DNA from 3 places in the Lachnoclostridium phytofermentans ISDg genome. Region 2 is predicted to be linked to each of the others. Evidence: predicted binding sites of a transcription regulator. Region 2 holds the regulator's gene; each other region holds the start of a gene.
What was found. Region 2 encodes Rex, which represses fermentation and respiration genes when NADH is low (regulators of the CRP and FNR family bind a similar motif). Its sites were predicted from a motif close to ATTGTTAANTANTTAACAAT; they were not measured.
Positions count from the first base shown of each region.

Region 1: the regulator Rex is predicted to act here: its motif matches at 7,605-7,624, upstream of CPHY_RS16895 (iron-sulfur cluster assembly scaffold protein).
Region 3: the regulator Rex is predicted to act here: its motif matches at 7,477-7,496, upstream of serC (3-phosphoserine/phosphohydroxythreonine transaminase).

Region 1 covers NC_010001.1:3,959,532-3,969,742, forward strand. Annotated here, with positions in the region: tRNA gene CPHY_RS16865 (tRNA-Gly) at 1-36, opposite strand, end outside; gene CPHY_RS16870 (nitroreductase family protein) at 176-955, opposite strand; gene CPHY_RS16875 (AraC family transcriptional regulator) at 982-1,860, opposite strand; gene CPHY_RS16880 (AI-2E family transporter) at 1,879-3,501, opposite strand; gene CPHY_RS16885 (homocysteine S-methyltransferase family protein) at 3,513-6,038, opposite strand; gene CPHY_RS16890 (metallophosphoesterase) at 6,229-7,329, opposite strand; gene CPHY_RS16895 (iron-sulfur cluster assembly scaffold protein) at 7,840-8,532, shown strand; gene CPHY_RS16900 (GGGtGRT protein) at 8,552-9,562, shown strand; gene CPHY_RS22005 (hypothetical protein) at 10,063-10,211, shown strand, end outside.
Region 2 covers NC_010001.1:1,145,380-1,155,590, reverse strand. Annotated here, with positions in the region: gene CPHY_RS04820 (bifunctional ADP-dependent NAD(P)H-hydrate dehydratase/NAD(P)H-hydrate epimerase) at 1-502, opposite strand, end outside; gene acpS (holo-ACP synthase) at 516-884, opposite strand; gene CPHY_RS04810 (hypothetical protein) at 909-1,676, opposite strand; gene CPHY_RS04805 (redox-sensing transcriptional repressor Rex) at 1,673-2,320, opposite strand; gene abc-f (ribosomal protection-like ABC-F family protein) at 2,882-4,882, shown strand; gene CPHY_RS04795 (DUF3221 domain-containing protein) at 5,052-5,807, opposite strand; gene CPHY_RS04790 (helix-turn-helix domain-containing protein) at 6,261-6,800, shown strand; gene CPHY_RS04785 (ABC transporter ATP-binding protein) at 6,815-7,888, shown strand; gene CPHY_RS04780 (ABC transporter permease) at 7,995-8,774, shown strand; gene CPHY_RS22050 (ABC transporter permease) at 8,768-9,580, shown strand; gene CPHY_RS22045 (ABC transporter substrate-binding protein) at 9,605-10,211, shown strand, end outside.
Region 3 covers NC_010001.1:4,128,601-4,138,811, reverse strand. Annotated here, with positions in the region: rRNA gene CPHY_RS17555 (16S ribosomal RNA) at 1-639, shown strand, start outside; rRNA gene rrf (5S ribosomal RNA) at 723-840, shown strand; rRNA gene CPHY_RS17545 (23S ribosomal RNA) at 1,300-4,215, shown strand; gene CPHY_RS17540 (phosphatase PAP2 family protein) at 4,493-4,999, shown strand; gene CPHY_RS17535 (hypothetical protein) at 5,546-6,055, shown strand; gene CPHY_RS17530 (hypothetical protein) at 6,007-6,285, shown strand; gene CPHY_RS17525 (hypothetical protein) at 6,429-7,265, shown strand; gene serC (3-phosphoserine/phosphohydroxythreonine transaminase) at 7,699-8,781, shown strand; gene CPHY_RS17515 (phosphoglycerate dehydrogenase) at 8,800-9,960, shown strand; gene CPHY_RS17510 (xanthine phosphoribosyltransferase) at 10,194-10,211, shown strand, end outside.

The sequences.
Region 1 (10,211 bases), 2.0 Mb from region 2:
TGGCAAGGCGATACTCCACCACTGAGCCACTCGTGCATTTTATATATCTTGTCTTCACGTTTTTGTTATCTCGTGAACACAAGATATATAATAACCTATATTGTTCTTTTTGTCAACACAATTCGGAAAATTTTTATTTTATTTTTTAATCTTTTTTCAGTTATTTTGTAATCTCTTAAAATACTTTTTCCTTTAGCATAACAGTAGTAATGTATTCCGTGTTCTTTAAGTCTTTATTTGAGAAGACTTCTGATTTCGTTAGGATTGCATCCAACCATAATTCATCTGCTGCCTGAACTATATCTGATAAGACTATCCCCACATCAATTAGCTTCATATCGCTAATTACGGATTTTAAAAATCTAGCTTTTTTACAAAATACATGAATACGGTTGCGGTATACTACAAAGCGCCAAGGTTGGTTATTCATTGAGGATGGAGAAAGAATGGCAGCTTGCATAATGACCTTCATATTCTCGCTAACATCTTCCTTATATACAATTAAGCTGTCTTCCGACAGACGTTTTGCCTTCTCCGGTGCACGATAAATCGTTTTTTCGCTTCTACCAAATGCAATCGCTATAACATAATCATACTTTAGTTTAGCTTTTAGCTCTGAATTTGGCTTAATTCCTCCCTGATAACAGGTTGCAACTCCTCTTGCTGTCAGATAAAGTATCATCTGTTGCATGAGAAAACCTGCATTGGTTAGATAGTCCTGCTTTAATTCTGAGGAGATTAGCAGGTAATAAGGGGCTTTTACATGAAATAAGCCCTTAAATTTTTCCTCTTCTTTCGTATTGTCAACAATTATCATCTCATATTCAATGCTACTCTTATATGGCTTTAACTGCTCTATATAGGAAGTTATATTCTCAAGCAGTTTCTCCTCTAACGCCTCCATATCATAATTTCTCACTGATTTTCTGACAAACATTGCTTCATACAGATTCATGGTACTACCTTTGCCTTTCCGATATGCTATTGTGATTCCGTCGTTCGCTGTGCGATTAGGGACTTTCGATAATTCTGCGGTGATATACCGAAATACTTCTTAAATAACTTACTAAAATGATACACATCATCATAACCTATTTCATTTGCAATGTTTTTAATACTTCCGCCTTCGCGTTCTGATAAGATTTCTTTTGCCTTTTCCAATCTTATCTTTATTAAATAATTGATTGGTGATTCTCCAGTCTCTTCTTTAAATATCTTCGAGATATAAACAGGACTTAAGTACATGTTATGCGCAATCTGATCAAGGGATATTTTATGTTCGTAATTCTCCATCAAGTAATTAATAATTCGTTTGACAGCATAGCTTTTGCTATAAGTCTCGAAATTACATCCCTTCTGAGTAACCTTTGGCGCTTCAATCACTTCTCGCATCAGTAGCATTAACATCTGAATAAGTTGTGCTTTTAACATAAAGTACTTTCCAACCTGACCAGCTTCGTTCTCTGCCAACATATCATAACAAAGTCTAGAAGTTTCACGCTTTGCTTCTGAACTTAAATGAACAATATGACCTTGATTGCTCAATTGAATCGTATTTTCCGGCATATTCTTGAATTGAAAATCCGTAAATCCAGTACAAAACTCCACCAACGGTTCCTCGCCATCCAGTAGCATATTTTGATGAAATACACCAGGGTTGCATACAATCATGTCACCAGCTTTTACATCATAATATATGTCATCGATACGATATTTACTCGTACCGGACAAAATATATGTTAGTTCTGTAAAATCTTGATGCGCATGATATGCTGTTCGCTTGGTCACACGCATCTTGCTAGCAAAAAACACCGTTGGATTAAAATCACTGTATGTTAAATCATAATCTCCATTGCCCACATTACCACCCCTTAACGATTACTTTTCATCCTTTGAAATTCGTTCTAATTGTCCGTAATTCTTTTTCTCCATGGTGTGAGTTTCCTTTTGTCTTGGTAACTCCTTGGTAATACTGCCTACATTACTATGATTATTACTTTTCATTAAATTTTTCTTATCCGAGTTTACATCTTCTTTAACTTCAACTTTTCTTATTTCTTCTTTACTAACTTTATTATTTCTTACTTTATTATCTCTTAATTCTTTAGTTCTTACTTCATCATTTTTTGACTCATCATTTCTTGACTCATCATTTCTTGACTCATCTTTTCTTGACTCATCTTTTATAGATTTATTTAATTTTTCTTTCCCTGTTTTATTACTATTACCTTCTACTGACAGTACATCTGTTTTACTAAATCTTCTAGCTGTCCAATTCTTCTCTCCATGTTCTAATGTCTCACTTTTGGGAACCTGAGAATTATTAGGTGGATATAAATATTTCTCCTCTGGTATTTGTCGTTGGTTTAATCTTACCTTCACATTTTCACGCAACAGGGTATAGACAACTGATGTTAGTGGAATAAAGATTAACATGCCTAGAATACCCATTAGACTACCGCCAATTGTTACTGCAAACAATACCCAAATCGATGGAAGCCCAACCGACCCTCCAACGACACGAGGATAGATTAAATTCCCTTCAATCTGTTGTAATACATTAAAGATAACAATAAACCATAATGCCTGAACTGGATTAACCATAAAGATTAAAAAGGTTCCAATGATAGAACCAATTATCCCACCAACTATAGGAATCAATGCAGTAAATGAAATTAATACCCCAATCAATAAAGCATATGGAAAACGTAAAACGCTCAAAGTTATATAAAACATAGAACCTAATATCACAGCTTCAATGCACTGTCCAGATAAAAAATTCGAAAAAGTTCGATGTGCTAATTGTAATACCATGATTGTTCTATCTGCTCTTTTTAGAGAAAGAAAACTGTAGCAAAGCTTCTTTCCTTGTTCCGAAAGTTTTTCTTTATTACCCAAAATGTACACTGCAAATACAAAGCCAATAAAGAAAGTAGTTAAACCACTTATAATATTCAAAATGATACTAAAAGCAGACCCCAAAACTCCATAAACAAGACCTTTTAATATACTAACTAAACCAGCACTTAGATTAGCCCAATCTTTCGAGAATTCCTTAAAAGAGTTTCCTATTTCCGGATACTGAATTAATAAATCCGCTGATTTAATTTCCACCCATTTTTGTGCGTCCTGAACAAAAACAGTAATCGTATCAGCTAGATCACCAAAAGTGCTCCCTAACTCTGGAATGATTAGAAAAGTAACTGTGAATATAATACTAGCTACTAATATAATGCTTAGTAAAATACTTACCGGTCGTCTTATTTTATTAACAAAACGATTTTTTGTTTTTCCTTTACGAAATAATTTATCTTCAAATAAACACAAAGGTACATTTAAGATAAATGCGATACATCCACCTAAGATAAATGGTGTTAGAATACCAAGAATATACTTAAAAGTCATCAATATCACGTCAAAGTGCTGTATTCCAACATATAACAAAACGGTAAAGGTAATTATTAACATTATTTTCTTAACATTGTTATGATTTAACTCCATGTACCCTCCCGTTATATTTTTAATAATTTTTTTACTAAATTGACTGCTTCTTGTGCATCTTTGGAATAACCATCAGCGCCAATTTCATCGCAATAATCCTGAGTAATTACGGCCCCACCTATGATTACCTTTGCTCTTAGAGATGCTTCATTTCTATAATTTACAACCCTTTTCATTTCAAGCATTGTAGTAGTCATAAGCGCAGAAAGAGCTATAATATCTGCATCCAGTTCCTTCGCTGTTTCTATAATTTTTTCTGATGAAACATCCTTGCCCAAATCAATTACATTAAATCCATAATTCTTAAGCATTAATGCTACAAGATTTTTCCCAATATCATGAATGTCCCCAGCAACTGTTGCAATTATGATAGTACCTACTTTTTCTTCTTTAGAATCTTTTTTAAGCATAGGTTCTAAATAATCGATCGCAGTCTTCATGGTTTCTGCTGAAGCAATCAATTGTGGTAAATAGTACTTCCCACTGTCGAAATACTGTCCCACCTGATTTATGGCAGGAATTAGTATTGTATCAAGTATTTCGGCAGCTGAGGTTTTATTATTAACCTCCTCTATGACAAGTGCTAAAATTTTTCTTTTATTTCCTTTTATCACTGCTTCATATATTTGCGAACTCGACTTTTCAGTAGAATTATCATTCAAACTTTCATTTGCATTAACATTAGAAGCTTCTCTTACACTTTTTTTATTATCCGCTTTATCCTCGCCCCTTTCAATCACCTTTTTCGGTGTACTTTCTGCATTTATCATAGGGTGTGTTGTAACACGTTCTATATAGCGAAGATCAGCACCTTCTTTGTTTCTTAGCAAATCTGCTGCATAAGCAGTGTTCATAAGAAGGTCTTGGCTTGGATTTGCAATTGCCATTGTAAGGCCTGCCTGTATTGCAAAGGATAAAAACGTTGCATTCACAAATTGACGTTCCGGTAAACCAAACGAAATATTAGATAGTCCAACAATCGTCGCAAGAGAAAGTTCTTCCTTACAATACCTTATTGTTTCCATCGTTTGGATCGCTGCCTCTTTATTCGCGCCAACCGTATTGACTAAACCATCCACCACAATATCCTCAGCTGTTAGTCCAATTTCTTTAGCAGCAGACACGATAGTGTGAATGATCTGTTTCTTTTCCTCTAGGTCTTTCGGTAGTCCAGCATCTGATAATGGTAATAGAATAAACATAGCACCATATTTTTTTGCAACCGGAAGTAGCTTTTCAAACTTCTCTTTTTCTAAAGAGATGGAATTGATAAGAGCACGCCCTGGGTATCTTCTAAGAGCTGCCTCTATAACAGAAACATGGCTAGAATCAATACTTAGCGGTAGATTTGTTACTTGGAGTACTTCATCCATTACCTTAAGCATCATCTCTTTTTCATCAATGCCATTCATCCCCATATTAATATCTAAAATATCTGCACCAAGTTCCTCTTGCTCAATTGCCATTTCACTAACTAAGTCTAAAACTCCTTCTCGAAGTTGCGCCTGGAGCACTTTCTTTCCTGTTGGATTTATTCGTTCTCCTACAACTAAGAAACGATCCACCAAAGAAAATTCCATTGACCTTCGCTCCGTCGTTAAAACTCTAAGAGGCTTTTTATGAATCACGGGTGCTTGATAAGTCTTTGCTAATTCATTTAATAAATTAATATGCTTTGGTGTCGTACCACAACACCCTCCAAGAATAGATACACCAAGCTCTAGAAAAATCTTACAACTTGCTGCAAATTCATCGGCATCCATGGTAAATACTGTTCTATCTTCTACAAGTTTTGGAAGTCCAGCATTAGGTTTTGCTATGAGAGGAACATTGGCAACTGGAAGCATCTGTTCTATCACTTCGCTCAACTTCTTAGGTCCACTCGAACAATTAACACCGACTGCATCTGCTCCCAAGCTTTGAAGAACTATCATAGCGGTCTTTGGGTCTGTTCCATAAAGAGTACGATTATCCTCACCAAAGGTTAACGATACCATGACTGGTAACTCGCAAATTTCCTTTGCTGCAATCACAGCAGCACGACATTCTTGTAAACTTAGCATCGTCTCCACCACAAGTAAATCTACTCCCGATGAAACTAAATGCCCTATTTGCTCCTTATAAATCGTAATGAGTTCTTCAAAATCCATCTTTCCAAAAGGCAATAACTGCTCTCCAGTCATTGTTAAGTCACCTGCTATCATAATAGAGCGGGTCTCCCCTGTCTCCTCCAAGTAACGATTGATTGCCTCTTTTGATAATTCCACTAACGAATGATTGATTTCCTCTATTCTATGTTCTAAACCATATTCTGAAAGTTTGATTCGGTTACTCGTAAATGTAGGTGCATACAGAATATCCGTACCTGCATATAGATACTCTTTCTGTAAGGTTATCAAGACCTCTTTATTGTCTAAAATCCATGTTTCAGGGCATACACCGGAAGGCATACCAGCGTTTTGTAGATTACTGCCCGTTGCCCCATCAAGGATTACGATTTTCTGTTCTATCATCGCTTTAAATTCATTTTTAGTCATGTGTCTCAACCTTTCTATACACAGTGTAACCGGTTCAATTCTCTATCAGCTTTTTTACTTGTTACATCATAAAACTATTCATATCCTTGTTGTATTGGTATGTACTATTTGTCATTCTTTCCTGTAATATCAAGCTTTAGGTAGAATAATTAATTTGAAATATTCCTCGACGCGAAATACTTTTTTCTTATTAATCAATATTCTCAGGCAAAAACTCAAGCATACCATAGTACCAACCAATAATACCGTTTTTCTTAACTAGATAACCACGGCTAGTTTCCTCCGTAACAGAAATAATATCTCCATAGGTAAGAGGAATCTGATAATCCGAAATATCTTCGGTGTGCCATCCATCCCGTTCCTCACATAGATAGGAATTTGGAATCCACATTTTATTACCGGAGGATATGTGTTCACAATACGTAAAGTCCTTCTCGGTACGTAACAGTTCTACAAGGCTATCTGTCCAAGGAATACAAAAGGACTTTCCACCCGCTTCTTGTGTATTTAGTACTTTCGCTTTTCTAAGTTGATCTACATAAGCAAAATTTACTTCTTCTTGGTCTAAATCTGGTATAATCAATGCATTTAATTGTCCATCTCGCTTTAATACATTTCCACCATCGATACTAATAATCTTATTTTCTTTATCAATTTTAGGATTACATTCTGGAATCTCTTTACAATAAAGAGATGTCGGCCAATGACCAACCACATGATATTTTTCAAAATGATAGCCTTGATTCATAAAGTCGTCTGCCTTCATTGCTTGAGAAGGTTTCATCTCTTCCATACGATTCGGATAAACCGCTGCATGTGCAAATACATACTGGCCCATTTCTATTATGTGCGGTAATTCACAGATAAAGTTTATTTCTTCCTTATATAACTCTTGTAATACTTTTTTCACCTTTCCCATGTCAGTACCACGGTTTAACTCGATTTCTGCCTCTCGGCACATTTCGCCGATTAAGGTTTGCTTTCTCAATAAAATATATTTTAATAGTTCTTCATTTTTGGTATCCTTAAGCACTTCCATAGCAATTGCATCACAGTTACCGCAGACAGCAAACACGGTATGTGTTTTCTTAAGTTCCATCACATAATGAAGCAAATCTAAACTATTTTCACCTTTTTCTACCATATCACCAAGTAGAATAAGGATATCCTGTTCAGAAAAGTTTATCTTTTTTAATAATTTTAAAAAAGCCTTTAAATTCGCATGGATATCGCTGATTACAATTGCACGTTGACCCTTCTTTACATTAGGTCTCTCAACTCTTACCGCCATCTTGCAACACCTCGCTATCTGTGTGGTTTTCCTATTTTAATTTTATCCATCAAAACTTAATCTATTAACGGTAGCATTATATACTACTGAATTCTCATGTACGATGTTTCTTCCTTTATATTTTCCTTACTCTTAATCATAGCAATATTTGTGCAAAATGAAAAGAAGATTTCTATAAAACTTTAAAAACTTTTTAGAAAAAAGGTATAGACTATTTAGGCGTTTTATGAGAGAATATGGAGAAAGCAAAAACGGCCCTTGGTAGAAGGAAATATTTTGTTAAATTAATAACAGACATTACCATATTATCAATGCCACATAATAGGAACTTAATCTTATGGCTTTCCTAGAAAGACACAGTGGATTTTTGTTCTATTTTTAATTACTTTCTCTATGCCTTACTAATGGAAAGTAATATAGAATAAAAATCAGCGATATGTTGTCTACAAAAAAGTGATCCAAACACTTTTTTGTCATGAATATAATGATATGATTGAAAGGAGTCTCAACATGATTTATTCACATGAAGTAGAAAATATGTGTCCTGTAGCGCAGGGTGTTCACCATGGTGCTGCGCCAATCCCTGAAGAAGCAAAATGGGTACAGAGCAAACAAGTTAGCGATATCTCCGGATTAACACACGGTGTAGGCTGGTGTGCACCACAGCAGGGTGCTTGTAAATTAACCCTTAACGTAAAAGAAGGTATCATTCAGGAAGCATTGGTAGAGACCATTGGATGTTCCGGTATGACTCATTCCGCTGCTATGGCAACTGAGATTCTTCCAGGACTTACAGTATTAGAAGCTTTAAACACAGACTTAGTTTGTGATGCTATCAATACTGCTATGAGAGAATTATTCCTTCAGATTGCTTATGGTAGAACTCAGAGTGCTTTCTCTGAAGACGGCCTTCCAATCGGTGCTGGTCTTGAAGATTTAGGAAAAGGTTTAAGAAGCCAGGTTGGTACTATGTATGGTACTTTAAAGAAAGGTCCTCGTTACCTTGAAATGGCAGAAGGTTATGTAACTGGTATCGCTTTAGATGAAGAGAACCAGATTATTGGTTACCAGTTCGTAAGTCTTGGTAAAATGACAGACTTCATTAAAAAGGGTGATGATCCTAATACAGCATATGAAAAATCAAAAGGTCAATACGGCCGTGTTGCAGATGCAGTAAAGATTATCGACCCAAGAGAAGAATAGAAAAGGAGGATACATAGCGATGGCTTTATTTGAATCATTTGAGAGAAGAATAGATAAAATTAATGCAGTGCTTAACAGCTATGGAATTGCTTCCATTGAAGAAGCGGAAAAGATTACAAAAGATGCTGGCCTTGATGTTTACAATCAAGTAAAAGGTATCCAACCAATTTGTTTTGAAAATGCTTGCTGGGCTTACATCGTAGGTGCTGCAATTGCAATTAAGAAAGATTGTAGAAAAGCTGCTGATGCTTCAGCTGCAATCGGCGAAGGTCTTCAGGCTTTCTGTATCCCAGGTTCTGTTGCAGATCAACGTAAGGTTGGTTTCGGACATGGTAACCTTGGAAAGATGTTACTTGAAGAGTCTACAGAATGTTTCGCATTCTTAGCAGGACACGAATCTTTCGCAGCTGCGGAAGGTGCTATTGGTATTGCTATGAGCGCTAACAAAGTTCGTCAGAAACCACTTCGTGTAATCTTAAACGGTCTTGGAAAAGACGCTGCTCAGATTATTTCCCGTATCAACGGCTTTACATTCGTTGAAACTCAGATGGATTACTACACTGGAGAAGTAAAGGAATTATTCCGCAAATCCTACTCCCAGGGACCTCGTGCTTCTGTTAATTGCTACGGTGCTAATGACGTTACTGAAGGTGTTGCAATCATGCATAAAGAAGGCGTTGATGTCTCCATTACTGGTAACTCAACAAACCCTACTCGTTTCCAACATCCAGTTGCAGGTACTTACAAGAAAGAATGTCTTGAGCAAGGCAAGAATTACTTCTCTGTAGCTTCCGGTGGTGGTACTGGTAGAACACTTCACCCAGATAACATGGCTGCTGGTCCAGCTTCTTATGGTATGACAGATACTATGGGTAGAATGCATAGTGATGCACAGTTCGCTGGTTCTTCATCCGTACCTGCTCACGTAGAGATGATGGGTCTTATCGGCATGGGTAACAACCCAATGGTTGGTGCTACTGTTGCTGTTGCTGTTGCAATTCAGGAAGCTGCTGACGCTAAGAAATTCTAGGATTTGCTTGATTTTTAAGTTTTTTCATAGTCTAGATAATATATAAAAAAATATTTAATTGCCCACCGTTTATCTATTAAAACGGTGGGCAATTTTTTTGTGTTCTATGAATACTTAGTTAGACTTTCACCTTTTTTAGTTTTACCGACGCAAAATGACACGTTTATCAAACTACAGAATATAGTATATTAGCTATAGTATATGTCTATTTATCTCTAAATCTCATTGTTTTCTATATTGTAAATGAAATATCATCTCATAAAATACAAGGGTATGTACTATAGGAATTGTGAAAATAGGGGGTTTTATGCAACAAATTAATCCTTACGACTCAAGCTCGGGCGAAAACTATGAACATTCTCACTAAGATCGTATCATAGACATCATACAGAGAGGTCATGTTGCTTTAGTCGCGCTGTACACTAGTTAACTTAGAAGATTACTATGCGAGTGCTGATTTAGGAATCGCATAGTTTATAATTATTAAATGAGGGGATTTTATGCGAAATAATCATAATGAAATAAACCCGTACGAAAGTTATGATGTATCTCATGAAGGTTCGTTTTCTAGACATCATTCGGATCATTGTCACTCAGATAGATGTTGCTGCGATCCTTGCTGCTCTCCATGTTGTGTTGAACGTAGAGG
Region 2 (10,211 bases):
AACCAAAGACTTGCCCATTACTTGCACTAATACCAGACGGTATATCAATCGAAACCACATAACAGTCACTTTGATTAATACTTTGGATCACCTTCGCATATTCACCACTCACCGGTTTGCCAAGGCCTATACCAAAGATACCGTCAATTACTATATTATATTCTGTTATTTCCCATTCGGTACGGATGGATAACCCTAAATTTTTCGCAATCTTCCACTGTTCTCTACATTCTTTCGAAAACTTTTCCATTTCACCGATGATTCCGATGGTTACGTGATACCCCCATAAATGCAAAATGCGAGCAGCTGCAATCCCATCACCGCCATTGTTGCCGGTTCCGCAAACCGCGATGATCTTATCGGTCGGTTTTGCATGTTCTCTGACTTGTTCCGCCACATAAAGTGCTGCACGCTCCATGAGAACCATTGCTGGAATTCCAATCTGCTCGATTGTTTTCTTATCTAAGTTTTTCATTTGCACCGCATCTAGTGCATACCGCATAACTAACCGCCTCCTACTCCCGGATAATCTCACCTATTACATAGGCACTAACTAATTCCTTCGTATTTGTTATAGAGACATGAATCCTCTCGACATTATGTTCCTTCGCTAAAATTTCTGCATTTCCATATAAATTTACATAAGGTTTCCCAAGATTATCGCGTAGTACTTCAATCTCATTTGGTGCAATCGCACGAAAACCTGTTCCAAACATTTTTACAACTGCTTCTTTTACAGCAAAATTCGAAGCTGCCTTTCGTATATCCGAAAGAAGCAGCTTCTGTTCCTGCTCCGTATAAATCTTCGTAAGAAATGTTTTCCGTTCGCAAGCTTTCACTACACGGTTAATTTCTATCATATCCGTGCCAATTCCAAAAATCATGGTAAGAAACTCCACTCTAATTCATTATAGTAAATCTTGTTCTTCGTCAATCTTACGCATCATCTCAGTCCCTAGCATGTCATAGAGATATGTATAAGTTCCACGATAATCTTTCTCGATTTCAAGTTTTTGCTTTTTTAAATTTCGCAGCTTTACCTCAGTTTCCCTGATTTCATCTTCTAAGGATTTTTTTCTTAAATTCTTTTCAAATATGTTACCATAGCAACTCTGTAAACTCTCAACCATCAATTCTTCATTTTTTGCAGCTATTTCACCTGGTAGTTTTTCGAGACTGTCCTCTGCAATCAATAACTTTTGATTGATATCTTCAATAAGTTTTTGATTTTTAGCTAATTTTCTTTCTTTTAGCCTACCAATCGGTGTATGATCAACTTCCATGTTATCCATTATTTCCTGCATCAGTTGAGACTTATATCGTTTCAATCCTTTGATGTCATCTAAGACTCTGCTCTGATCCTTCATCAATTCGACAAGTTCATCCCTTAACCTTCGTTGTACTCCAGACATCTTTTCCTCAGGGAATAAGTTGATAAAGCGTTCATCAAGTGTTACTATTGGAATCTTTCGATTTCGAAAGATTTGACGAAGACTCATTTCAGAGAATACTTTACTCCGATTTATTTTTCTTGGTTCCATCCTTGAAGGTTCCACATAACTTGATACTTTCACATTCTCAAACTCAAGATCGAAGTCTTCATCTAAATCATCCAAATCGCTTAAAGATTTCGTCTTTGGTTCCGACTTGTCGCCAAAACGTTTTCCTAATCTCAAATACTCTCCCCCGATTCTTCTGCCGCTTTTAAATTATACGACAGTCTCATAAGGCTTTCTGCCAAGTGAACATTTTCAACCATAACATCTTTTGGTAAATTTAGATCTGTTGGTGCAAAATTCCATATTGCATGAATACCAAGGCTAACTAAATCTGCCGCCACCTGCGGTGCTTTTGCTTTTGGTATCGTTAGTGCTGCTATATTCACAGTATTTGTTTTCATAAATTCTTCTAGTTCATCAATTAAACGGATTTCAATTCCACGGATGGATATTCCTATCAATCTAGGATTAACATCAAATATCCCACAGATATAAAATCCTCTTCTCTCAAAATCTGTATAATTTGCAAGCGCTTGTCCTAAATTACCTGCTCCAATAATAATAACATTATATTTCTTATCCAGACCAAGTATTTTACCAATCTCGGTATAAAGATATTCTACATTATAACCATATCCTTGTTGACCAAAACCGCCAAAGTTATTTAGATCCTGACGAATCTGTGATGCTGTAACATTCATCTTTTCGCTTAACTCTTTCGAAGAGATACGCACAACATCATTCTCTAATAATTCTCCAAGATAACGATAGTATCTTGGAAGACGCTTGATAACTGCTGATGAAATTGTTTTATCGTACATGCTAACCCTCCATCTTTCCTTCCAGGTTGTCCTATTCTTATACCCCAAATCTATAAGATTGTAACCCTGGTATTACAACAGACTATACACAGATAGGATGTGTTCTTATTATAAATATTATAGTAAATTGTGAATAACCTGTCAATGATTTGACGTAGGATACTACGTATGTTAGAATATTCTACAGTTAATATGCACCTGCGATACACTTCTATTCATAGAATTTGCAGGTGTTAAGAAAGTGTGAAGAAATATTGTCTTCTTATCATGCAAAATGAAATACTTATAAACTTCATTTTGCTTTTTTATTCACAAGGAAAAGTTCGGAAATCGTACTTTTTCATTAATCGGATTGGCGGTGCAAAGTGCGCACCTTTTATCAGAAGTTTAAAAAGCAAACTTCTGATAAGTTATATTATCGGAACAAAAACATGTTCCAATAATCGGATTGACGGTGCAAAGTGCGCACCTTTTATCAGAAGTTTATAAAGCAAACTTCTGATAAGTTATATTATTGTGAAGCTCTTATACAGCTTCCTTTCAGAAGTGTGAGGAAACATCATGATACTAGCATGTAAGAATATTAGTAAAAGCTTTGGAACGACTCCAATACTCGATAAAGTCGCTTTCCATGTAAATGAGCGTGAGAAAGTAGCTATCGTAGGAATTAATGGTGCAGGAAAGTCTACCTTAATAAAAATCATCATGGGTGAATTAACTGCCGATGAAGGAGAGATTATCTTTGCTAAAGGTGCAACTGTAGGATATCTTGCTCAACATCAGGACTTATCCACAGATAGTACCATTTATGAAGAAGTTTTAGCAATAAAATCAGATATAATTAAAATGGAAGAAACAATTCGCCGTCTTGAAATAGATATGAAATCAGCTACTGGCGCAGAATTAGAACGAATGCTTTCTTCCTACTCAAGACTAACACATGATTTTGAGTTAAAGAATGGATATGCCTACCAAAGTGAAGTAATTGGTGTACTAAAAGGTCTTGGCTTTACGGAGGAAGATTTTAACAAAAAAGTATCAACCCTTTCTGGTGGACAAAAAACACGTGTAGCTCTTGGTAAGCTTCTCTTAAGTACACCAGATATCATCTTCTTAGATGAGCCTACCAACCACCTTGATATGGAATCTATCGCTTGGTTAGAAACTTTCTTAGTGAATTATTCTGGAGCTGTTGTTGTAATCGCCCATGACCGTTACTTCCTTAATAAAGTAGTTTCCAAGGTTGTGGAATTAGATAACACAAAGGCGACAATGTTCGAAGGAAATTATTCTGACTATGCAATGAAAAAAGAACAACTTCGTGAAACCATGATTCGTCATTACTTAAATCAGCAGCGTGAAATTAAACATCAAGAAGAGGTCATAGCAAAACTTCGTTCCTTCAACCGCGAAAAATCCATAAAACGTGCGGAAAGTCGTGAGAAGATGTTGGATAAAATAGATCGCCTTGATAAACCAGTTACTGTAAATGATAAGATGCATATAGCCCTTGAACCAAATATCATAAGTGGTAATGATGTACTAACAGTGACTGATTTGCGTAAATCCTATGGTTCTCTAACACTGTTTGACCAACTAAATTTTGAGGTAAAACGTGGTGAAAAAGTTGCGATTATCGGTAATAACGGTACTGGTAAAACAACCATCTTAAAAATAATTAATCAGATTATCAATGCCGATGCTGGAGATGTAAAACTTGGTGCAAAGGTTTTTGTTGGTTACTATGATCAGGAACATCATGTTCTTAATATGGACAAAACAATCTTTGACGAGATTCAAGATACGTATCCTAATATGGATAACACAAGAGTACGTAATATCCTTGCTGCATTTTTATTCACTGGCGATGATGTATTTAAATTAATTAAAGATATCAGTGGTGGAGAGCGTGGCCGCGTATCTCTAGCAAAGCTTATGCTATCCGATGCAAACTTCCTAATCATGGATGAGCCAACCAACCATCTTGACATTACATCAAAGGAAATACTTGAGAATGCGATTAACAATTATACCGGTACGGTGCTCTATGTATCCCATGACCGTTATTTTATTAATCGTACTGCTTCCAGAATTCTTGACTTAACCAATCAGACTTTCTTAAATTATATTGGTAATTATGATTATTATCTTGAGAAGAAACCAGAGATGGAATGGAGAGCCTTTGGCAACAATAATGGCTATAATCAGTCTGACGCTAACGATAATATTTTAAATGGACTTCGAATCAATAAGCATCTAGATCAGGCAAATAAAGAATTACAAACTTCATCTTTTCCACAAGAACCAGTTTCTGAGAATAAGCTAGACTGGCAACAGCAAAAAGAAGAGCAAGCCAAACTTAGAAAGCGTCAGAATGAATTAAAGAAAGTTGAAGATGAAATTACACGTTTGGAAGCAAGAAATGAGGAACTGGAAGTATTGCTTGCAGACTCTTCTATCTATACAAACTCATCAAAACTAATCGAAGTTCATAAAGAAAAGAAGGAATTGGAAGAAAGATTAGAAGTTCTTATGGAGCAATGGGAAGAACTTAGTGAGTAACTAATGATTGAAATTAATAATAAATGATCTAAAGATATGATAAACATAAAAATGATCAGCAGAATCAAAAAGATTGATATATAACCTTTTGTAGACTTTTGCTGATCATATTTTTTGTTAAACTATACTCCTTCTTAACCTCCTATTATGAACGATAAACCATAAATAATTAACTAATCCACATACTTTTCTTTGATATTATCCACTCTTCTCCATCAAACTTTGCCTTACCTTTATAACCAATAGCACCTAGTCCACTTCTCCATTTATTGATAACATACTCTAGTGTTTGTTTACCTTCATTATATTCCGAATTGCTAATGGTTATAATAATACCTGTAGGAAAATAAAGCTCTTCTTCATTAATAAGTCCTTCTTTCACTAATTGATCAAAAGTACTTTCCTTTACTTCCAGACCATACATTTCATATAACTTCATCAGTAAGATTTCCTTATCTATCTCTGAAAGATTCGTTGCTTCAGTTAAATTGAGAGCAATCATGTTGATATCACTATTTAAACCACTATCAAGTTTGTAAATATCATCAATTATAGTAATATATCCATCTATTAATAGATTAGATTCAAAAATTTCAATATAAACAGCAGTAATCTGCGCAGGATATGATTCTAATATAATCCCGTCATAAGTGATTTTAACTACATCTCCAATCTGAATCTCATTTAAATCTACTTCCTTTTTATCTTGATTAAATATCATTGCACTGTTAGCCCCTATACTGATTTTATCAGCAAGCCTAAATTCATTGGAATCAACATCCGGTTTTACTAAAAGACCATTGTTGTTATCAATAACCACTGCCTTAAACTTCGTATTTTCTATAGAGAAAGGTTTCTTAGTACATCCAACTAATATTCCGGTAAAAAGTAATATAAATAAATATAAATATATTTTACTCTTCATGAATTTGCTCCTTCCGTTTCACATCTCCTTATTATTAGACGCTTAGAATATCCAAAAGTAGCCACGCAAGCGGCACGTAGTTTGTCAGATACTAAGGAAAAAATATATCTTAAGCCATCTTTGAATCCAATTGGATGCAGCATTATACTCCTAATGTAAGTTAAATCTTATTTTATTTCCATCTTTTTTTAAGTTTAGTAAAATGACATAAAAAGTTTAGTAATAGAAAGAATTTATATTGACATACGAGTTTATCCGTGTATAATAATAGAAGTCTAGTTTAGAAATGCTAAACTTATGGTTTAATAAAATCTCAACTTCCTATTACTGGAATTCAAAAGAACATAATCGGATAAGATTACAATACCGGTGCAAAAATTGCACTCTTATCCTTTTCATAACGAATGATGATACATGTAAACATGAACCACAAAGAAAGGTTTGGTGAACAGCATGAAGATAGGTGCTAAAATTAAAGAACTACGAGTTCAAAAAAGCTTAACCCAAGAAGAGCTTGCAGATCGAGCGGAGCTTTCAAAAGGATTTATCTCTCAATTAGAACGTGACATCACTTCGCCTTCCATCGCCACCCTAGTCGATATTTTGCAATGTTTAGGTACGAACCTGGAGGCATTCTTTACGGACACAACATCAGAGCAGGTTGTATTCAAACGTGGGGATTATTTTGAAAAGGTAGATAATGAGCTAAATAATAAGATTGAATGGATTATTCCAAATGCTCAGAAAAATATGATGGAACCAATTTTATTAACATTAGAACCGGGTGGTTCCACCTATCCAGATAACCCACACGAGGGAGAAGAATTTGGATATGTGATTAGCGGTTCGATTACAATTCATATCGGAAATAAAACACATCGAGTAAAGAAAGGGGAATCCTTTTACTTTACTCCAAATAAAAATCACTATATAGCAGCTACCGGTAAGACCGGCGCTACGCTACTTTGGGTATCCACCCCGCCGAGCTTCTAGGAGGAATGAACATGATAGATAATAAGTTAATCGATCTTATAAATATAACAAAACGCTATGGAAATAACGTTGTAATCGACGATTTAAATCTTTACATTCGTGAAAATGAGTTTTTAACACTCTTAGGTCCATCCGGATGTGGTAAAACTACTACTCTTCGTATTATTGGTGGTTTTGAACAACCTGATCAGGGCCGTGTTATTTTTGATGGGAAAGATATTACAAAGCTTCCTCCGAATGAACGTCAACTAAATACTGTATTTCAAAAATATGCGTTATTTACTCATATGACGATTGAAGAAAACATCGCATTTGGTCTTAAAATTAAGAAAAAGAGCAGACAGTATATTAAAGATAAGATTTCTTATGCCTTAAAATTAGTAAACTTAGATGGCTTTGAAAATCGTATGCCTGATTCTTTAAGTGGTGGTCAGCAACAGCGTATCGCAATTGCTCGTGCTATCGTAAATGAACCAAAGGTTCTTCTTCTAGATGAGCCTCTTGGTGCTCTTGACTTAAAACTTCGTCAAGATATGCAATATGAGTTAATTCGTTTAAAAAATGAACTTGGTATCACTTTCGTATATGTTACTCACGACCAAGAAGAAGCATTAACCATGTCAGATACCATCATGGTCATGAATCAAGGCTATATTCAGCAGATTGGTACACCAGAAAAGATTTATAACGAGCCAAAGAATGCCTTTGTTGCAGACTTTATCGGTGAAAGTAATATCATCAACGCAACCATGGTACAAGACCGTTTAGTTAATATTCTTGGAGCCAATTTCCCATGTGTGGATGTAGGCTTTGGTAAAATTCAACCAGTCGATGTGGTAATCCGTCCTGAAGATATTGATTTAGTAGCTCCAGAAGCTGGAATTATCACAGGACGTGTCACTTCCTTAATCTTTAAGGGTGTTCATTATGAAATGACGGTTATGGCAAATGGATTTGAATGGCTTGTACATTCTACTGACCTTTCACCGGTTGGTGCCGAAGTAGGTATTAAGGTAGATCCATATGACATTCAAATTATGAACAAGCCAGAATCCGAAGATGAGGAGGCAGTAGGTGTCAATGAATAATCAAGAGGAAAGTAAAGTAACCGCTCAAGAGGCTACTGTTACATTGGTGAGAAAGTCTCACCACTTCAGTGGTAAATCCCTCCTGACTTTCCCTTATATTTTATGGATGGGTGCCTTTATTATCATTCCACTGATTATGGTCGTTTACTACGGCTTTACTACAAAGGCAAATAATAGCTTTACCTTAGAGAATATAAAATTAATCGCAGACCCTGTTAATCAAAAAGCTTTATATTTAAGTTTAAAACTATCTCTAATCAGTACTTTGATATGCTTATTACTCGCATATCCGCTTGCTTTAATTTTAAAAAGTATGAAGTTAAAAAGTAACAGCTTTGTCGTATTTGTTATGATTCTTCCTATGTGGATGAACTTCTTACTACGTACTATAGCTTGGCAGAACATCTTAGAAAATAACGGTATTATCAATACCTTGCTAAAAGCATTAAATCTGCCAACTGTTAATATCATTAACACACCAACTGCCATTGTGCTTGGTATGGTTTATAATTTCCTACCGTTTATGATATTGCCAATTTATAATACACTTGCAAAAATTGATGACAATGTCATCAATGCTGCTCGTGACCTTGGTGCAAATGGATGGATTACCTTCCGTAAGATTATCTTCCCATTAAGTATCCCTGGAGTAATTAGTGGTATTACGATGGTATTCGTTCCATCGCTAACCACTTTTGTTATCTCTAATATTCTTGGCGGAAGTAAGATTGTCTTAATTGGTAATGTCATTGAACAGCAGTTCCAAAAAGTTGGAAACTGGCATGCAGGTTCTGGACTATCCACAGTTCTGATGGTATTTATCTTAATTAGCATGGCAATCCTTGCAAAATATGATAAAGAATCGGAGGGTACAAACGTATGGTAAAAAAAATAAGTCAAAAAGTATATGTTGCCCTCATTATGTTTTTCTTGTATGCACCAATTATGGTACTTATTGTCCTATCATTTAATAAATCCAAATCCCGTAGTAAATGGGGTGGATTTACCTTTGATTGGTATAAGTCCTTATTTCAAAATGAAGAGATCATGAATGCACTGTATACTACATTAATCATTGCATTTTTATCTGCTTTAATTGCTACTATAATTGGTACAGCAGCTGCCATTGGTATGAACCATATGCGTAAGGTACCAAAAACTATCATGATGGGTATCACAAATATACCAATGTTGAATGCAGATATTGTAACTGGTATCTCATTAATGCTTCTTTTTATTGCAGTTAATTTCACACTTGGGTTTAAAAGTGTATTAATTGCACATATTACATTTAACATTCCTTATGTAATATTAAGTGTAATGCCTAAGCTAAAACAAACAAATCGAAATACTTATGAAGCCGCACTAGACCTTGGAGCTTCTCCTTTATCAGCATTTTTTATGGTTGTATTGCCTGATATTCTTCCAGGTGTTTTTTCCGGATTCCTATTAGCTTTTACTATGTCATTAGATGACTTTATTATTACACACTTTACAAGAGGTGCGGCTGTCAATACTCTCTCCACTAAGATTTATGCTGAGACGAGAAAGGGTATTAAGCCTGAGATGTATGCTCTATCTACTCTTCTCTTCCTCTCTGTCTTATTACTACTTATCATCATCAATCGTAGAAATGATAGAATAGAGAAGAAGCGCAATGCAGTAACTCTTGCACCTGCAAAAAAACTCTAAAACTGAAATAACGAGGTATTTTACATGAAAAAATCTAAACTTTTTGTAGCGCTCCTTCTTGTAAGCTCACTGGTATTCTCCGGTTGTGGCTCCAAGGAAGACAAAGGTAATAATACTACTCCGGGAAATGGAGGGGAAAATCCAGGAAACAGCAGTTCTTCCAATAAAGGCGAAGTCTATGTTTACAACTGGGGTGAATATATTGACCCTGATGTTAAAAAAATGTTTGAAGACGAGACTGGTATTAAATTAATCTATCAGGAATTCGAATTAAACGAGGACATGTATCCTATCATTAAAACCGGTGCAGTAAATTATGATGTTGTTTGCCCTTCTGATTATATGATCGAGAAAATGATTCAGGAAAACTTACTTGCTGAAATTAATTTTGATAATATTCCAAACATTACAAACATCGATGAAATGTATTTAAAAACAGCGGAAAGTTTTGATCCAGGCAATAAATACAGTGTTCCTTATTGTTGGGGTACGGTTGGTATTCTTTATAACAAAACTATGGTAGACGGACCAGTTGATAGTTGGAGCGTATTATTTGATGAAAAGTACAAAAATGATATCTTAATGATTGATAGCGTTCGTGATGCTTTCATGGTAGCATTAACCTATCTTG
Region 3 (10,211 bases), 1.9 Mb from region 2:
ATGAAACTCAAAGGAATTGACGGGGACCCGCACAAGCGGTGGAGCATGTGGTTTAATTCGAAGCAACGCGAAGAACCTTACCAAGTCTTGACATCCCTCTGACAACCGAGTAACGTCGGTCTTCCTTCGGGACAGAGGTGACAGGTGGTGCATGGTTGTCGTCAGCTCGTGTCGTGAGATGTTGGGTTAAGTCCCGCAACGAGCGCAACCCCTATCTTTAGTAGCCAGCAGTTCGGCTGGGCACTCTAGAGAGACTGCCAGGGATAACCTGGAGGAAGGCGGGGATGACGTCAAATCATCATGCCCCTTATGATTTGGGCTACACACGTGCTACAATGGTGACTACAAAGAGAAGCAAGCCTGCGAGGGGGAGCAAATCTCAAAAAGGTCATCCCAGTTCGGATTGTACTCTGCAACTCGAGTACATGAAGCTGGAATCGCTAGTAATCGCGAATCAGAATGTCGCGGTGAATACGTTCCCGGGTCTTGTACACACCGCCCGTCACACCATGGGAGTAGGTAACGCCCGAAGTCAGTGACCCAACCGTAAGGAGGGAGCTGCCGAAGGCGGGATTTATAACTGGGGTGAAGTCGTAACAAGGTAGCCGTATCGGAAGGTGCGGCTGGATCACCTCCTTTCTAAGAGTAAGAGTAAAGGTTGTTTCACTGTTGAGTTATCAATTTTGCCTTAGGGCAATAAATTAAATAGATAGCACCAAATTTCTGGTGGCGATGCGCTTAGGGGAAACACCCGTTCCCATCTCGAACACGATGGTTAAGACTTAAGCGGCCGATGGTACTTTGCTGGAGACGGCACGGGAGAGTAGGTGGCTGCCAGATTTATAAAAAAGAAAAGAATGAAAATTCTTCTAATATATAAGTAATACTAACAAAAGATAGTTAAACAAAAGAAGTAAATATGCAAATCTTCTCACATGGTATTTATATCATAAGAGAGTTCACATAGATACTGGTTTAACCAGTGATTGGATGAATCAAATGAATATCTTCTATAATAATTAAGAAAGTATTTAACATATTTGATTGATGCAATGACTGATTAAATATCAGTCGGGTTGTAATAACAACCAAAAACTGTACTTTGAAAACTTCACATTGAAATATGAAACATAAATATTAACGTATTTATGAGTCAGACATCTAAATACAATGACACGTTACTCTTATGATAGACGATATCATGAGGGATAAACGATAAACAAACCGATAAAGTAGTCATCACGCTAGGTGATGAAATATCAATATTAGAACATGCTGAAAAGTGTGACCTAATACAAAGGTTAAGCTAATAAGAGCGTATGGTGGATGCCTTGGCACTAAGAGCCGATGAAAGACGTGATAAGCTGCGATAAGCTACGGTGAGGAGCAAATATCCTTAGACCCGTAGATTTCTGAATGGGGAAACCTAATGGAGCAAACCTCCATTGACGTATGGTGAATACATAGCCATACGCCGGGAACCCGGGGAACTGAAACATCTAAGTACCCGGAGGAAGAGAAAGAAAAATCGATTTCCTGAGTAGCGGCGAGCGAAAGGGAAGGAGCCTAAACCGTGGATTTATCCACGGGGTTATGGACCGCAATAAGTGACTTGAAAGGTAGAAGAATGGTTTTGGGAAAGCCAGCCAGAGAGAGTGAAAGCCTCGTATTCGAAACCGGAAGAGAGCGAGCGGTATCCAAAGTACAACGAGACACGAGAAACCTTGTTGGAATTCGGGGGGACCACCCCCCAAGGCTAAATACTACTTAGTGACCGATAGTGCATAGTACTGTGAAGGAAAGGTGAAAAGAACCCCGGGAGGGGAGTGAAAGAGAACCTGAAACCATATGTTTACAAGCTGTGGAACCACTTTATATGTGGAACCGCGTACTTTTTGTAGAACGGTCCGGCGAGTTACATTTACTGGCAAGGTTAAGGACAGAAAGTCTGGAGCCGAAGGGAAACCAAGTCTGAATAGGGCGTAAATCCATCTTTGATGGATCAGTCAGTACGTGTATACCCGAAACCGGGTGATCTATCCATGGTCAGGTTGAAGCTGCCGTAAAAGGTGGTGGAGGACCGAACACACATCCGTTGAAAAGGGTGGTGATGAACTGTGGATAGGGGAGAAATTCCAATCGAACCCGGAGATAGCTGGTTCTCCTCGAAATAGCTTTAGGGCTAGCCTCGATTTAGTCTAACGGAGGTAGAGCACTGAATACCCTAGGGGGCGTCAAAGCTTACCGAAGGTTATCAAACTCCGAATGCCGTATAGATGATGATCGGGAGTCAGACTACACGAGATAAGTTGGGTAGTCAAAAGGGAAAGAGCCCAGACCACCAGCTAAGGTCCCAAAGTGTGTGTTAAGTGGAAAAGGATGTGGGATTTCAGAGACAACTAGGATGTTGGCTTAGAAGCAGCCATACATTCAAAGAGTGCGTAATAGCTCACTAGTCGAGAGATCCTGCGCCGAAAATGTCCGGGGCTAAAACACACCACCGAAGCTGTGGAATCATACAATGTATGATTGGTAGAGGAGCATTCTTAACTGCGAAGAAGCTGTACCGTAAGGAGCAGTGGAGTGTTAAGAAGAGAGAATGCCGGAATGAGTAGCGAGATAGAAGTGAGAATCTTCTAGGCTGAATATCCAAGGTTTCCAGAGTAAAGCTGATCTGCTCTGGGTAAGTCGGGGCCTAAGGCGAGGACGAGAGTCGTAGTCGATGGACAACAGGTTGATATTCCTGTACCATATAGTAACAGAACTGTGGGGACACAGAAAGGTAGGAAAAGCCGGGAATGGAAAAACCGGCGCAAGCACAAAGTCAAGCGAAATAGGCAAATCCGTTTCGTGATGGTGAAGTGTGATGCGGAGTGAACTTTAAGTAATGAAGTTTCTGAACCTATGCTGTCAAGAAAAGCCGCTATTGTTTGCTATATGCCCGTACCGTAAACCGACACAGGTGGATGAGGAGAGAATCCTAAGGCCGACGGGAGAAGCATTGTTAAGGAACTCGGCAAAATGACCCCGTAACTTCGGGAGAAGGGGTGCCTACGAAAGTAGGCCGCAGAGAATTGGCCCAAGCAACTGTTTAGCAAAAACACAGGTCTATGCAAAACCGAAAGGTGAGGTATATGGGCTGACGCCTGCCCGGTGCTGGAAGGTTAAGGGGAGAGGTTAGACGCAAGTCGAAGCTTTGAACTTAAGCCCCAGTAAACGGCGGCCGTAACTATAACGGTCCTAAGGTAGCGAAATTCCTTGTCGGGTAAGTTCCGACCCGCACGAAAGGCGTAATGATTTGGGCACTGTCTCGACAATGCACCCGGTGAAATTGAAATACCAGTGAAGATGCTGGTTACCTGCGCCAGGACGGAAAGACCCCATGGAGCTTTACTTCAGCTTGATACTGGGATTCGGTGCTGCATGTACAGGATAGGTGGGAGACTAAGAAGTAGGAACGCCAGTTCTTACGGAGTCGCTGTTGGGATACCACCCTTGTAGTACTGGATTTCTAACCTGTAGCCGTGACCCGGCTAGGGGACAATGTCAGGCGGGGAGTTTGACTGGGGCGGTCGCCTCCGAAAGGGTATCGGAGGCGCTCAAAGGTTCTCTCAGAATGGTTGGAAACCATTCGTAGAGTGCAAAGGCATAAGAGAGCTTGACTGTGACACCGACGGGTGGAGCAGGTACGAAAGTAGGACTTAGTGATCCGGTGGTATAAAGTGGGATTGCCATCGCTCAACGGATAAAAGCTACCCTGGGGATAACAGGCTTATCACTCCCAAGAGTTCACATCGACGGAGTGGTTTGGCACCTCGATGTCGGCTCATCGCATCCTGGGGCTGTAGTAGGTCCCAAGGGTTGGGCTGTTCGCCCATTAAAGCGGTACGCGAGCTGGGTTCAGAACGTCGTGAGACAGTTCGGTCCCTATCCGGCGTAGGCGTAGGATATTTGAGAGGAGCTGTCCTTAGTACGAGAGGACCGGGATGGACTGACCTCTGGTGTATCGGTTGTTCTACCAAGAGCATGGCCGAGTAGCCAAGTCGGGACGGGATAAACGCTGAAGGCATCTAAGCGTGAAGCCCCCCTCAAGATAAGATATCCCATAGCACAAGCTAGTAAGACCCCTTAAAGACGATAAGGTTGATAGGACAAAGGTGGAAGTGTGGTAACACATGTAGCTGATTGTTACTAATAGGTCGAGGGCTTAACCTAAAAAGGTTTGTTTAAAAAATTCAATGTGAAGTAATTAAAGAAAATAAAAGTTTTAATAGTGAAAAATGAGAAAATCTCTTGTTTTTTGCTATTTTTTATTTTAGAATAACATTACTACGGATAAATCAGAGGGAACTGTGGATAACAGTTTCTTTTTTTTGATTCGACTGTGGATAAATATTTACATAATTTTTACCATAAGTTAACGTATATTTGATTGATTTCCGATAGGAATAATGTAGAGTTAATAGATACCTTTTGAAAACAGGAGATTTGTATGAAGAATTGCACTCGAATCGATGAAAAACTTTTATTTCAGTTGTTTAAGAAACGCAGTAATACTATGGATTGGTTTATGTGTTTCATTACTTCCCTAGGGAACTGCTCTATGATATGGCTCGCGTTTTCTCTGTTTTATTGGATTTATGGCGATCGCCAGGTAACGAAAGCAATATTGTTATCGCTATTGTTAACTATCATTGGTAATAATCTTATTATAAAGTCTCTTTGCATGAGAAAACGTCCCTGTGATAAATATAAAGATATTAAAATGCTTATTAAAAGACCAATTGGATCCTCGTTTCCATCTGGCCATGCTGCAACTTCATTTGCATGTGCGACAGCAATTGTAGCATATGACTTAAGAATTGGAAGTATTGCGCTGATATTGGCAACTCTGATAGCAATTTCTAGGGTATATTTATTTGTACATTTTCCATCCGATGTTTTAGCAGGGATATTATCGGGAATCACATTCGGATTAATAGGTATTAGAATTCTCTAAAAGTACGATTTAGCTTAAATTCAGGGCAGTATACGTTGCTCATAAGGTTTGGGCTGTCGGTGGGTACGCTTCAGTGTATTTAGAATAGAGATTCCCTTTATATTAAATTAAGTAATTACAGTCGGATGCAATAGAGTTAAGAAATCTTATATAATAGATACTTAAAATCAATATATGGCATAATTTAAAAAAGGTATATCAAGAAGCTTTGTAGAGCTTTTGATATACCTTTGGTTTTATAATAAGGCCAAATAAGTTGGTAGCTAAAAGAGAATGAAACTAGACTACCAGCTAAAGTTCCTATAATGATCGTAAGTGGAAAGTAAAGCGTTGGAATATTTAGGATTAATATGTCTTTTTTGATGTCAAAATTAAAAGTATTTCTTTAGAAGAATGCAATTTATGATTATTTTTTATTTTAATGAGAACATCGGTTCACCTAATTTGTAATTTACTGTATTATTGTATATATTATTTACAATTATAGTCATATATGGTAATATACAATTAAATATAAATTAGGAGGATTGTTAAATAGCTTTTTGTATGGTAATAATTCTGGTAGTCTCAGCCTTTAATGTGTTTACTAATGCCTATGCGCATGATATTGGATTTGATTGTGATCAAACAAAAGCTTTGGAGGCATACAATGATTTAATCAATAATTTTAGAAAAGAATCTCGAATGATTACATATCCTGATGAGTTTGGTGGAGCATATTTAGATAAAGAGGATTTAATCATACAACTACTTGATACTTCTGATGATTATGTACAAAAATATAGAGTATTAACTAATTATTCAGATAGTATTAGATTTGAAAAAGTTGTTAATTCATATAATAGTTTATTATCTTTGTATGATGACATAGATGAACTATTCAAAGGTTATACTATTAATGGTTATGGTGTAGATGTAATTAATAATAATTTAAAAGTTTCTTTTGGGATAAATCACAAGGTGGTTGCGAAGCCCCTGTGGGCACTATTGTTAAATATTATGGAAAAATGTCAGGTTATAATACAGGTACTATCACTGCCACCAACCAAGTTGTGACTTATTTTGATGTTGATGGGAAGAACAAAATTCTTGTTTATGGATCTTCCGTTATTAAAGGTAATTTAACGAGTCCTGGAGATAGTGGCGGAGTAGTCTATTTAAAAAGTGCAGCTGAACGTAACTTAATAGCAGGAACAATTATAGCTTCAAATTCAGATGAAGGGGTTAAATTTACACCACGCAGTCTATATGAAGATATTGGTTTTAGCTTTGATACATCTTATTAAACAAAGAAAGGAATTCGTTAGTGAAGAAAAGAGGAATTTATCTATTTTTCATTTGCATTTTCTCAATTTTATTACTAATTATACTATATATCAAAAAAAGGGATCATACTTTATTTACACTAGAGTTGACTATAGGGGATACCTTGATAGAAGGAAATCCAGTTTCTTGCGCAACAAAAATATATTATCATGGAACAGAGGAAAACATAGAGTTCCAACCTACGAAGGGAATACGGACTATATTTGTACATGAAAGCGGAATGGAGATTATCGCTGATTACCAATATATTAATAATAAGAACATTTTCTTTGACAAGGAGTATCCTTTGGTTTTTGATTGTTCAAATTATGGTTGGTATAAGAGACAGAGCTCAATGGATGTTTCCAAAGTAGTAAAGATGGACTATGACATTCAGCTTTCCTCTACGCCTCTTTTTCTGATTGCCGGAAAATATACTGTTTATACTGAAATTCAAGGTGTTCTTTTGGATAATCAGACAGAGATTTGTTTTGTGAGTCCTAAGAAATCAATCAAGGTAGAAGAAGTGGATGAAGATTTGCCTAATGTAGGGACATTTCAAAACGAGGATATCAAAGGGAAAGTATTTATCAATAATAATGAGTATACGAAAGATGATACGTTTTATTGCTTTATTTCTTATCAATACATTCCGCAGGAAAGAGAACATCTACTTTACGCCCCTATGTTAAGCATCAGGAATGAGACAAGAACTATCTTTTCAGACAATGTGGTGCAAATGTGGACGTATGGAACAGTTTCACCTGGTATTATCATTATTGAAACTCCTTGCAACATGAGGTTTGGGAATAAGAACAATTTTAATGTAGATCATGAGAAGGAGGTAGACTATAGTAAAATTAGCTTAAAGTCCGGAGGGTACACGCTAATCACAAGGTTTGGATTGGCGGAGGATGCGCGTAGTGTACTTAATATAGAGATTCCTTTTACAGTAGAATAAAATTAAGTAATTACTGTCAGATGTAGTATTGTATTTTTACTGAAACCATTAATAAACGTAAATAGAATTTTAGTATGGTATCTTATAAAATAGATAGAATTAAATTCAATATATGGTATAATTTAAAAAATGGTATATCAAGAAGACTTTATAGAGTTTTTTTGATATACCATTGATTTTATAATAAGGTTGCAAATTTCAAGATAAAGTTATTGACTGAAATTTAACAAGGCTATATAATGTAGTGTATTAAAGCAATGCAGTATAAAGGTGGCAAAGCTTTGAATAACCGACAACGGCTAGAATGTGACTGTATCATAAGTTGTTCTAAGCATAGAGCTTGTGTCATAGCATGCTTAAAAGACAGGGTGGTAAAGTACTAGATTTGCCAGGTGTTAGGATAATCTATAGTAGGAATAAGGAGGATTTTCAAATGGGTAGAGTTTATAATTTCTCAGCAGGACCAGCGGTTTTACCAGAAGAGGTTCTAAAGGAAGCCGCAGAAGAGATGCTTGATTATAACGGTACTGGGATGTCCGTTATGGAGATGAGCCATCGTACTAAGGAATATGAAGCAATCATTAATACTGCTGAACAAGATTTACGTGATTTAATGAATATTCCGGATAACTATAAGGTGCTTTTCTTGCAAGGTGGTGCTTCTTCACAGTTTGCTATGATACCAATGAATTTAATGAAAAATAAAGTAGCAGATTATATTATTACAGGGCAATGGGCTAAGAAAGCCTATCAGGAAGCAAAATTATTTGGTACAGCAAATGCGGTTGCTTCTTCTGCTGATAAGACATTTACTTACATTCCGGATTGTTCCGATCTCCCTATAAGTGAGAATGCTGACTATGTTTACATATGTGAGAACAATACGATATATGGAACAAAGTTTAAGACACTACCAAATACTAAGGGCAAGCCACTGGTGGCTGACGTATCCTCTTGCTTTTTATCAGAGCCAGTAGATGTTACGAAGTATGGTTTAATTTATGGTGGTGTTCAGAAGAATATTGGACCTGCTGGTGTTGTTATTGTAATTATTCGTGAGGACTTAATTACTGAGGATACCCTACCAGGAACACCTACGATGTTTCAATATAAAATCCATGTTGATAACGAATCTATGTATAATACACCACCTGCATATGGTATTTACATCTGTGGTAAAGTATTTAAGTGGCTTAAAAAAATGGGTGGCCTTGAAGCAATGAAGGTTCATAATGAGAAGAAAGCACAGATTTTATATGATTTCCTTGATCAGAGCAAGATGTTTAAGGGCACTGTCGTAAAAGAGGACCGTTCTTTAATGAATGTTCCATTTGTAACTGGCTCTGAAGAATTGGATGCAAAGTTTGTAAAAGAAGCAAAAGCTGCAGGCTTTGTAAACTTAAAAGGACATAGAACCGTTGGTGGTATGAGAGCAAGTATCTACAATGCGATGCCAATCGAAGGAGTAGAGATACTTGTTGCATTCATGAAGGAATTTGAGGAAAAGAATGCCTAAGTCAGAGGGGGAGAAGATATGACAAAGTATAATTGTTTAAATCCGATTGCACCAGTTGGACTTAATATATTTAATGATAATTATGTAAAAACCGATGTATTTGAGGAAGCAGAAGCAGTATTAGTTCGAAGTGCAGCAATGCATGAGATGGAGTTCTCTTCTAACTTAAAAGCAATAGCCCGTGCAGGTGCAGGTGTTAATAATATTCCATTAGATAAATGTGCAGAGCAGGGTATTGTTGTATTTAATACACCAGGTGCAAATGCAAATGGTGTAAAAGAATTAGTTGTAGCTGGAATGCTATTAGCAGCCCGTGATATCAGTGGTGGTATCAACTGGATACAGACTGTAAAAGACGATGAAAATGTAGCAAAGCTTGTAGAAAAAGGGAAAGCAAAATTCTCTGGAACTGAAATTCAAGGGAAAAAACTTGGGGTTATCGGTCTTGGAGCAATTGGTGTTCTTGTAGCTAACGCAGCCAATAGACTTGGGATGGAGGTATTTGGATGTGATCCATTTATTTCTGTGGAACATGCTTGGAACTTATCTCGTGATATAAAGTACGTAAAGACGAGAGAAGAAATCTTTAAAGAGTGTGATTATATTACGGTTCATGTGCCATTACTTGATGACACGAAGAAAATGATTAATAAAGACACCTTAGCAATGATGAAAGATGGTGTTGTAATCCTTAACTTTGCTCGTGACCTTTTGGTGGATGATGATGCAATAGAAGAGGCACTTAAGTCTGGTAAGGTAAAGAAGTATGTTACTGACTTCCCTAATGCTAAGACAGCTGGAATGGAAGGAGTAATTGCAATTCCTCATCTTGGTGCTTCTACAGAAGAATCGGAAGATAATTGTGCAGTTATGGCAGTGAAGCAACTTCGTGACTACATCGAGAACGGTAACATTGTGAATTCCGTGAATTATCCAAGTCTTGATGCTGGTGTATGTCAGGCTGGTACTCGCGTAACGATTTGCCATAGAAACAAACCAAACATGCTTGCACAGTTTACTACTGTATTTTCCTCTAAGAATCTTAACATAGAGAATTTGGCAAATAAGAGTAAGGGTGATTATGCTTATACTGTACTTGACTTATGTACTGTGGTAACTGAGGAATTTGTAAAAGAATTAGAAGAAATCGAAGGTGTATTAAAGGTAAGAGTTATATAATTTAGATCTTATTCTGAAGGAAACTTGAAGTCTTTCCATACATGACAAGGAAAAGTACGCAAAGCGTGCTTTTTCTTATTTTAAGAAACCTATATATGATAAAATCAAGATGAAATCATGATTTTACCATGATTAGAAGAAAAATCATTTGAATAAAAGAAAATAATGTGTATAATTATAAGAGTGCTAATAAAGTTACACATTACATAAGGATGTTTGGAAAGGATTTTAAAATGCAGTTATTAAAAGAC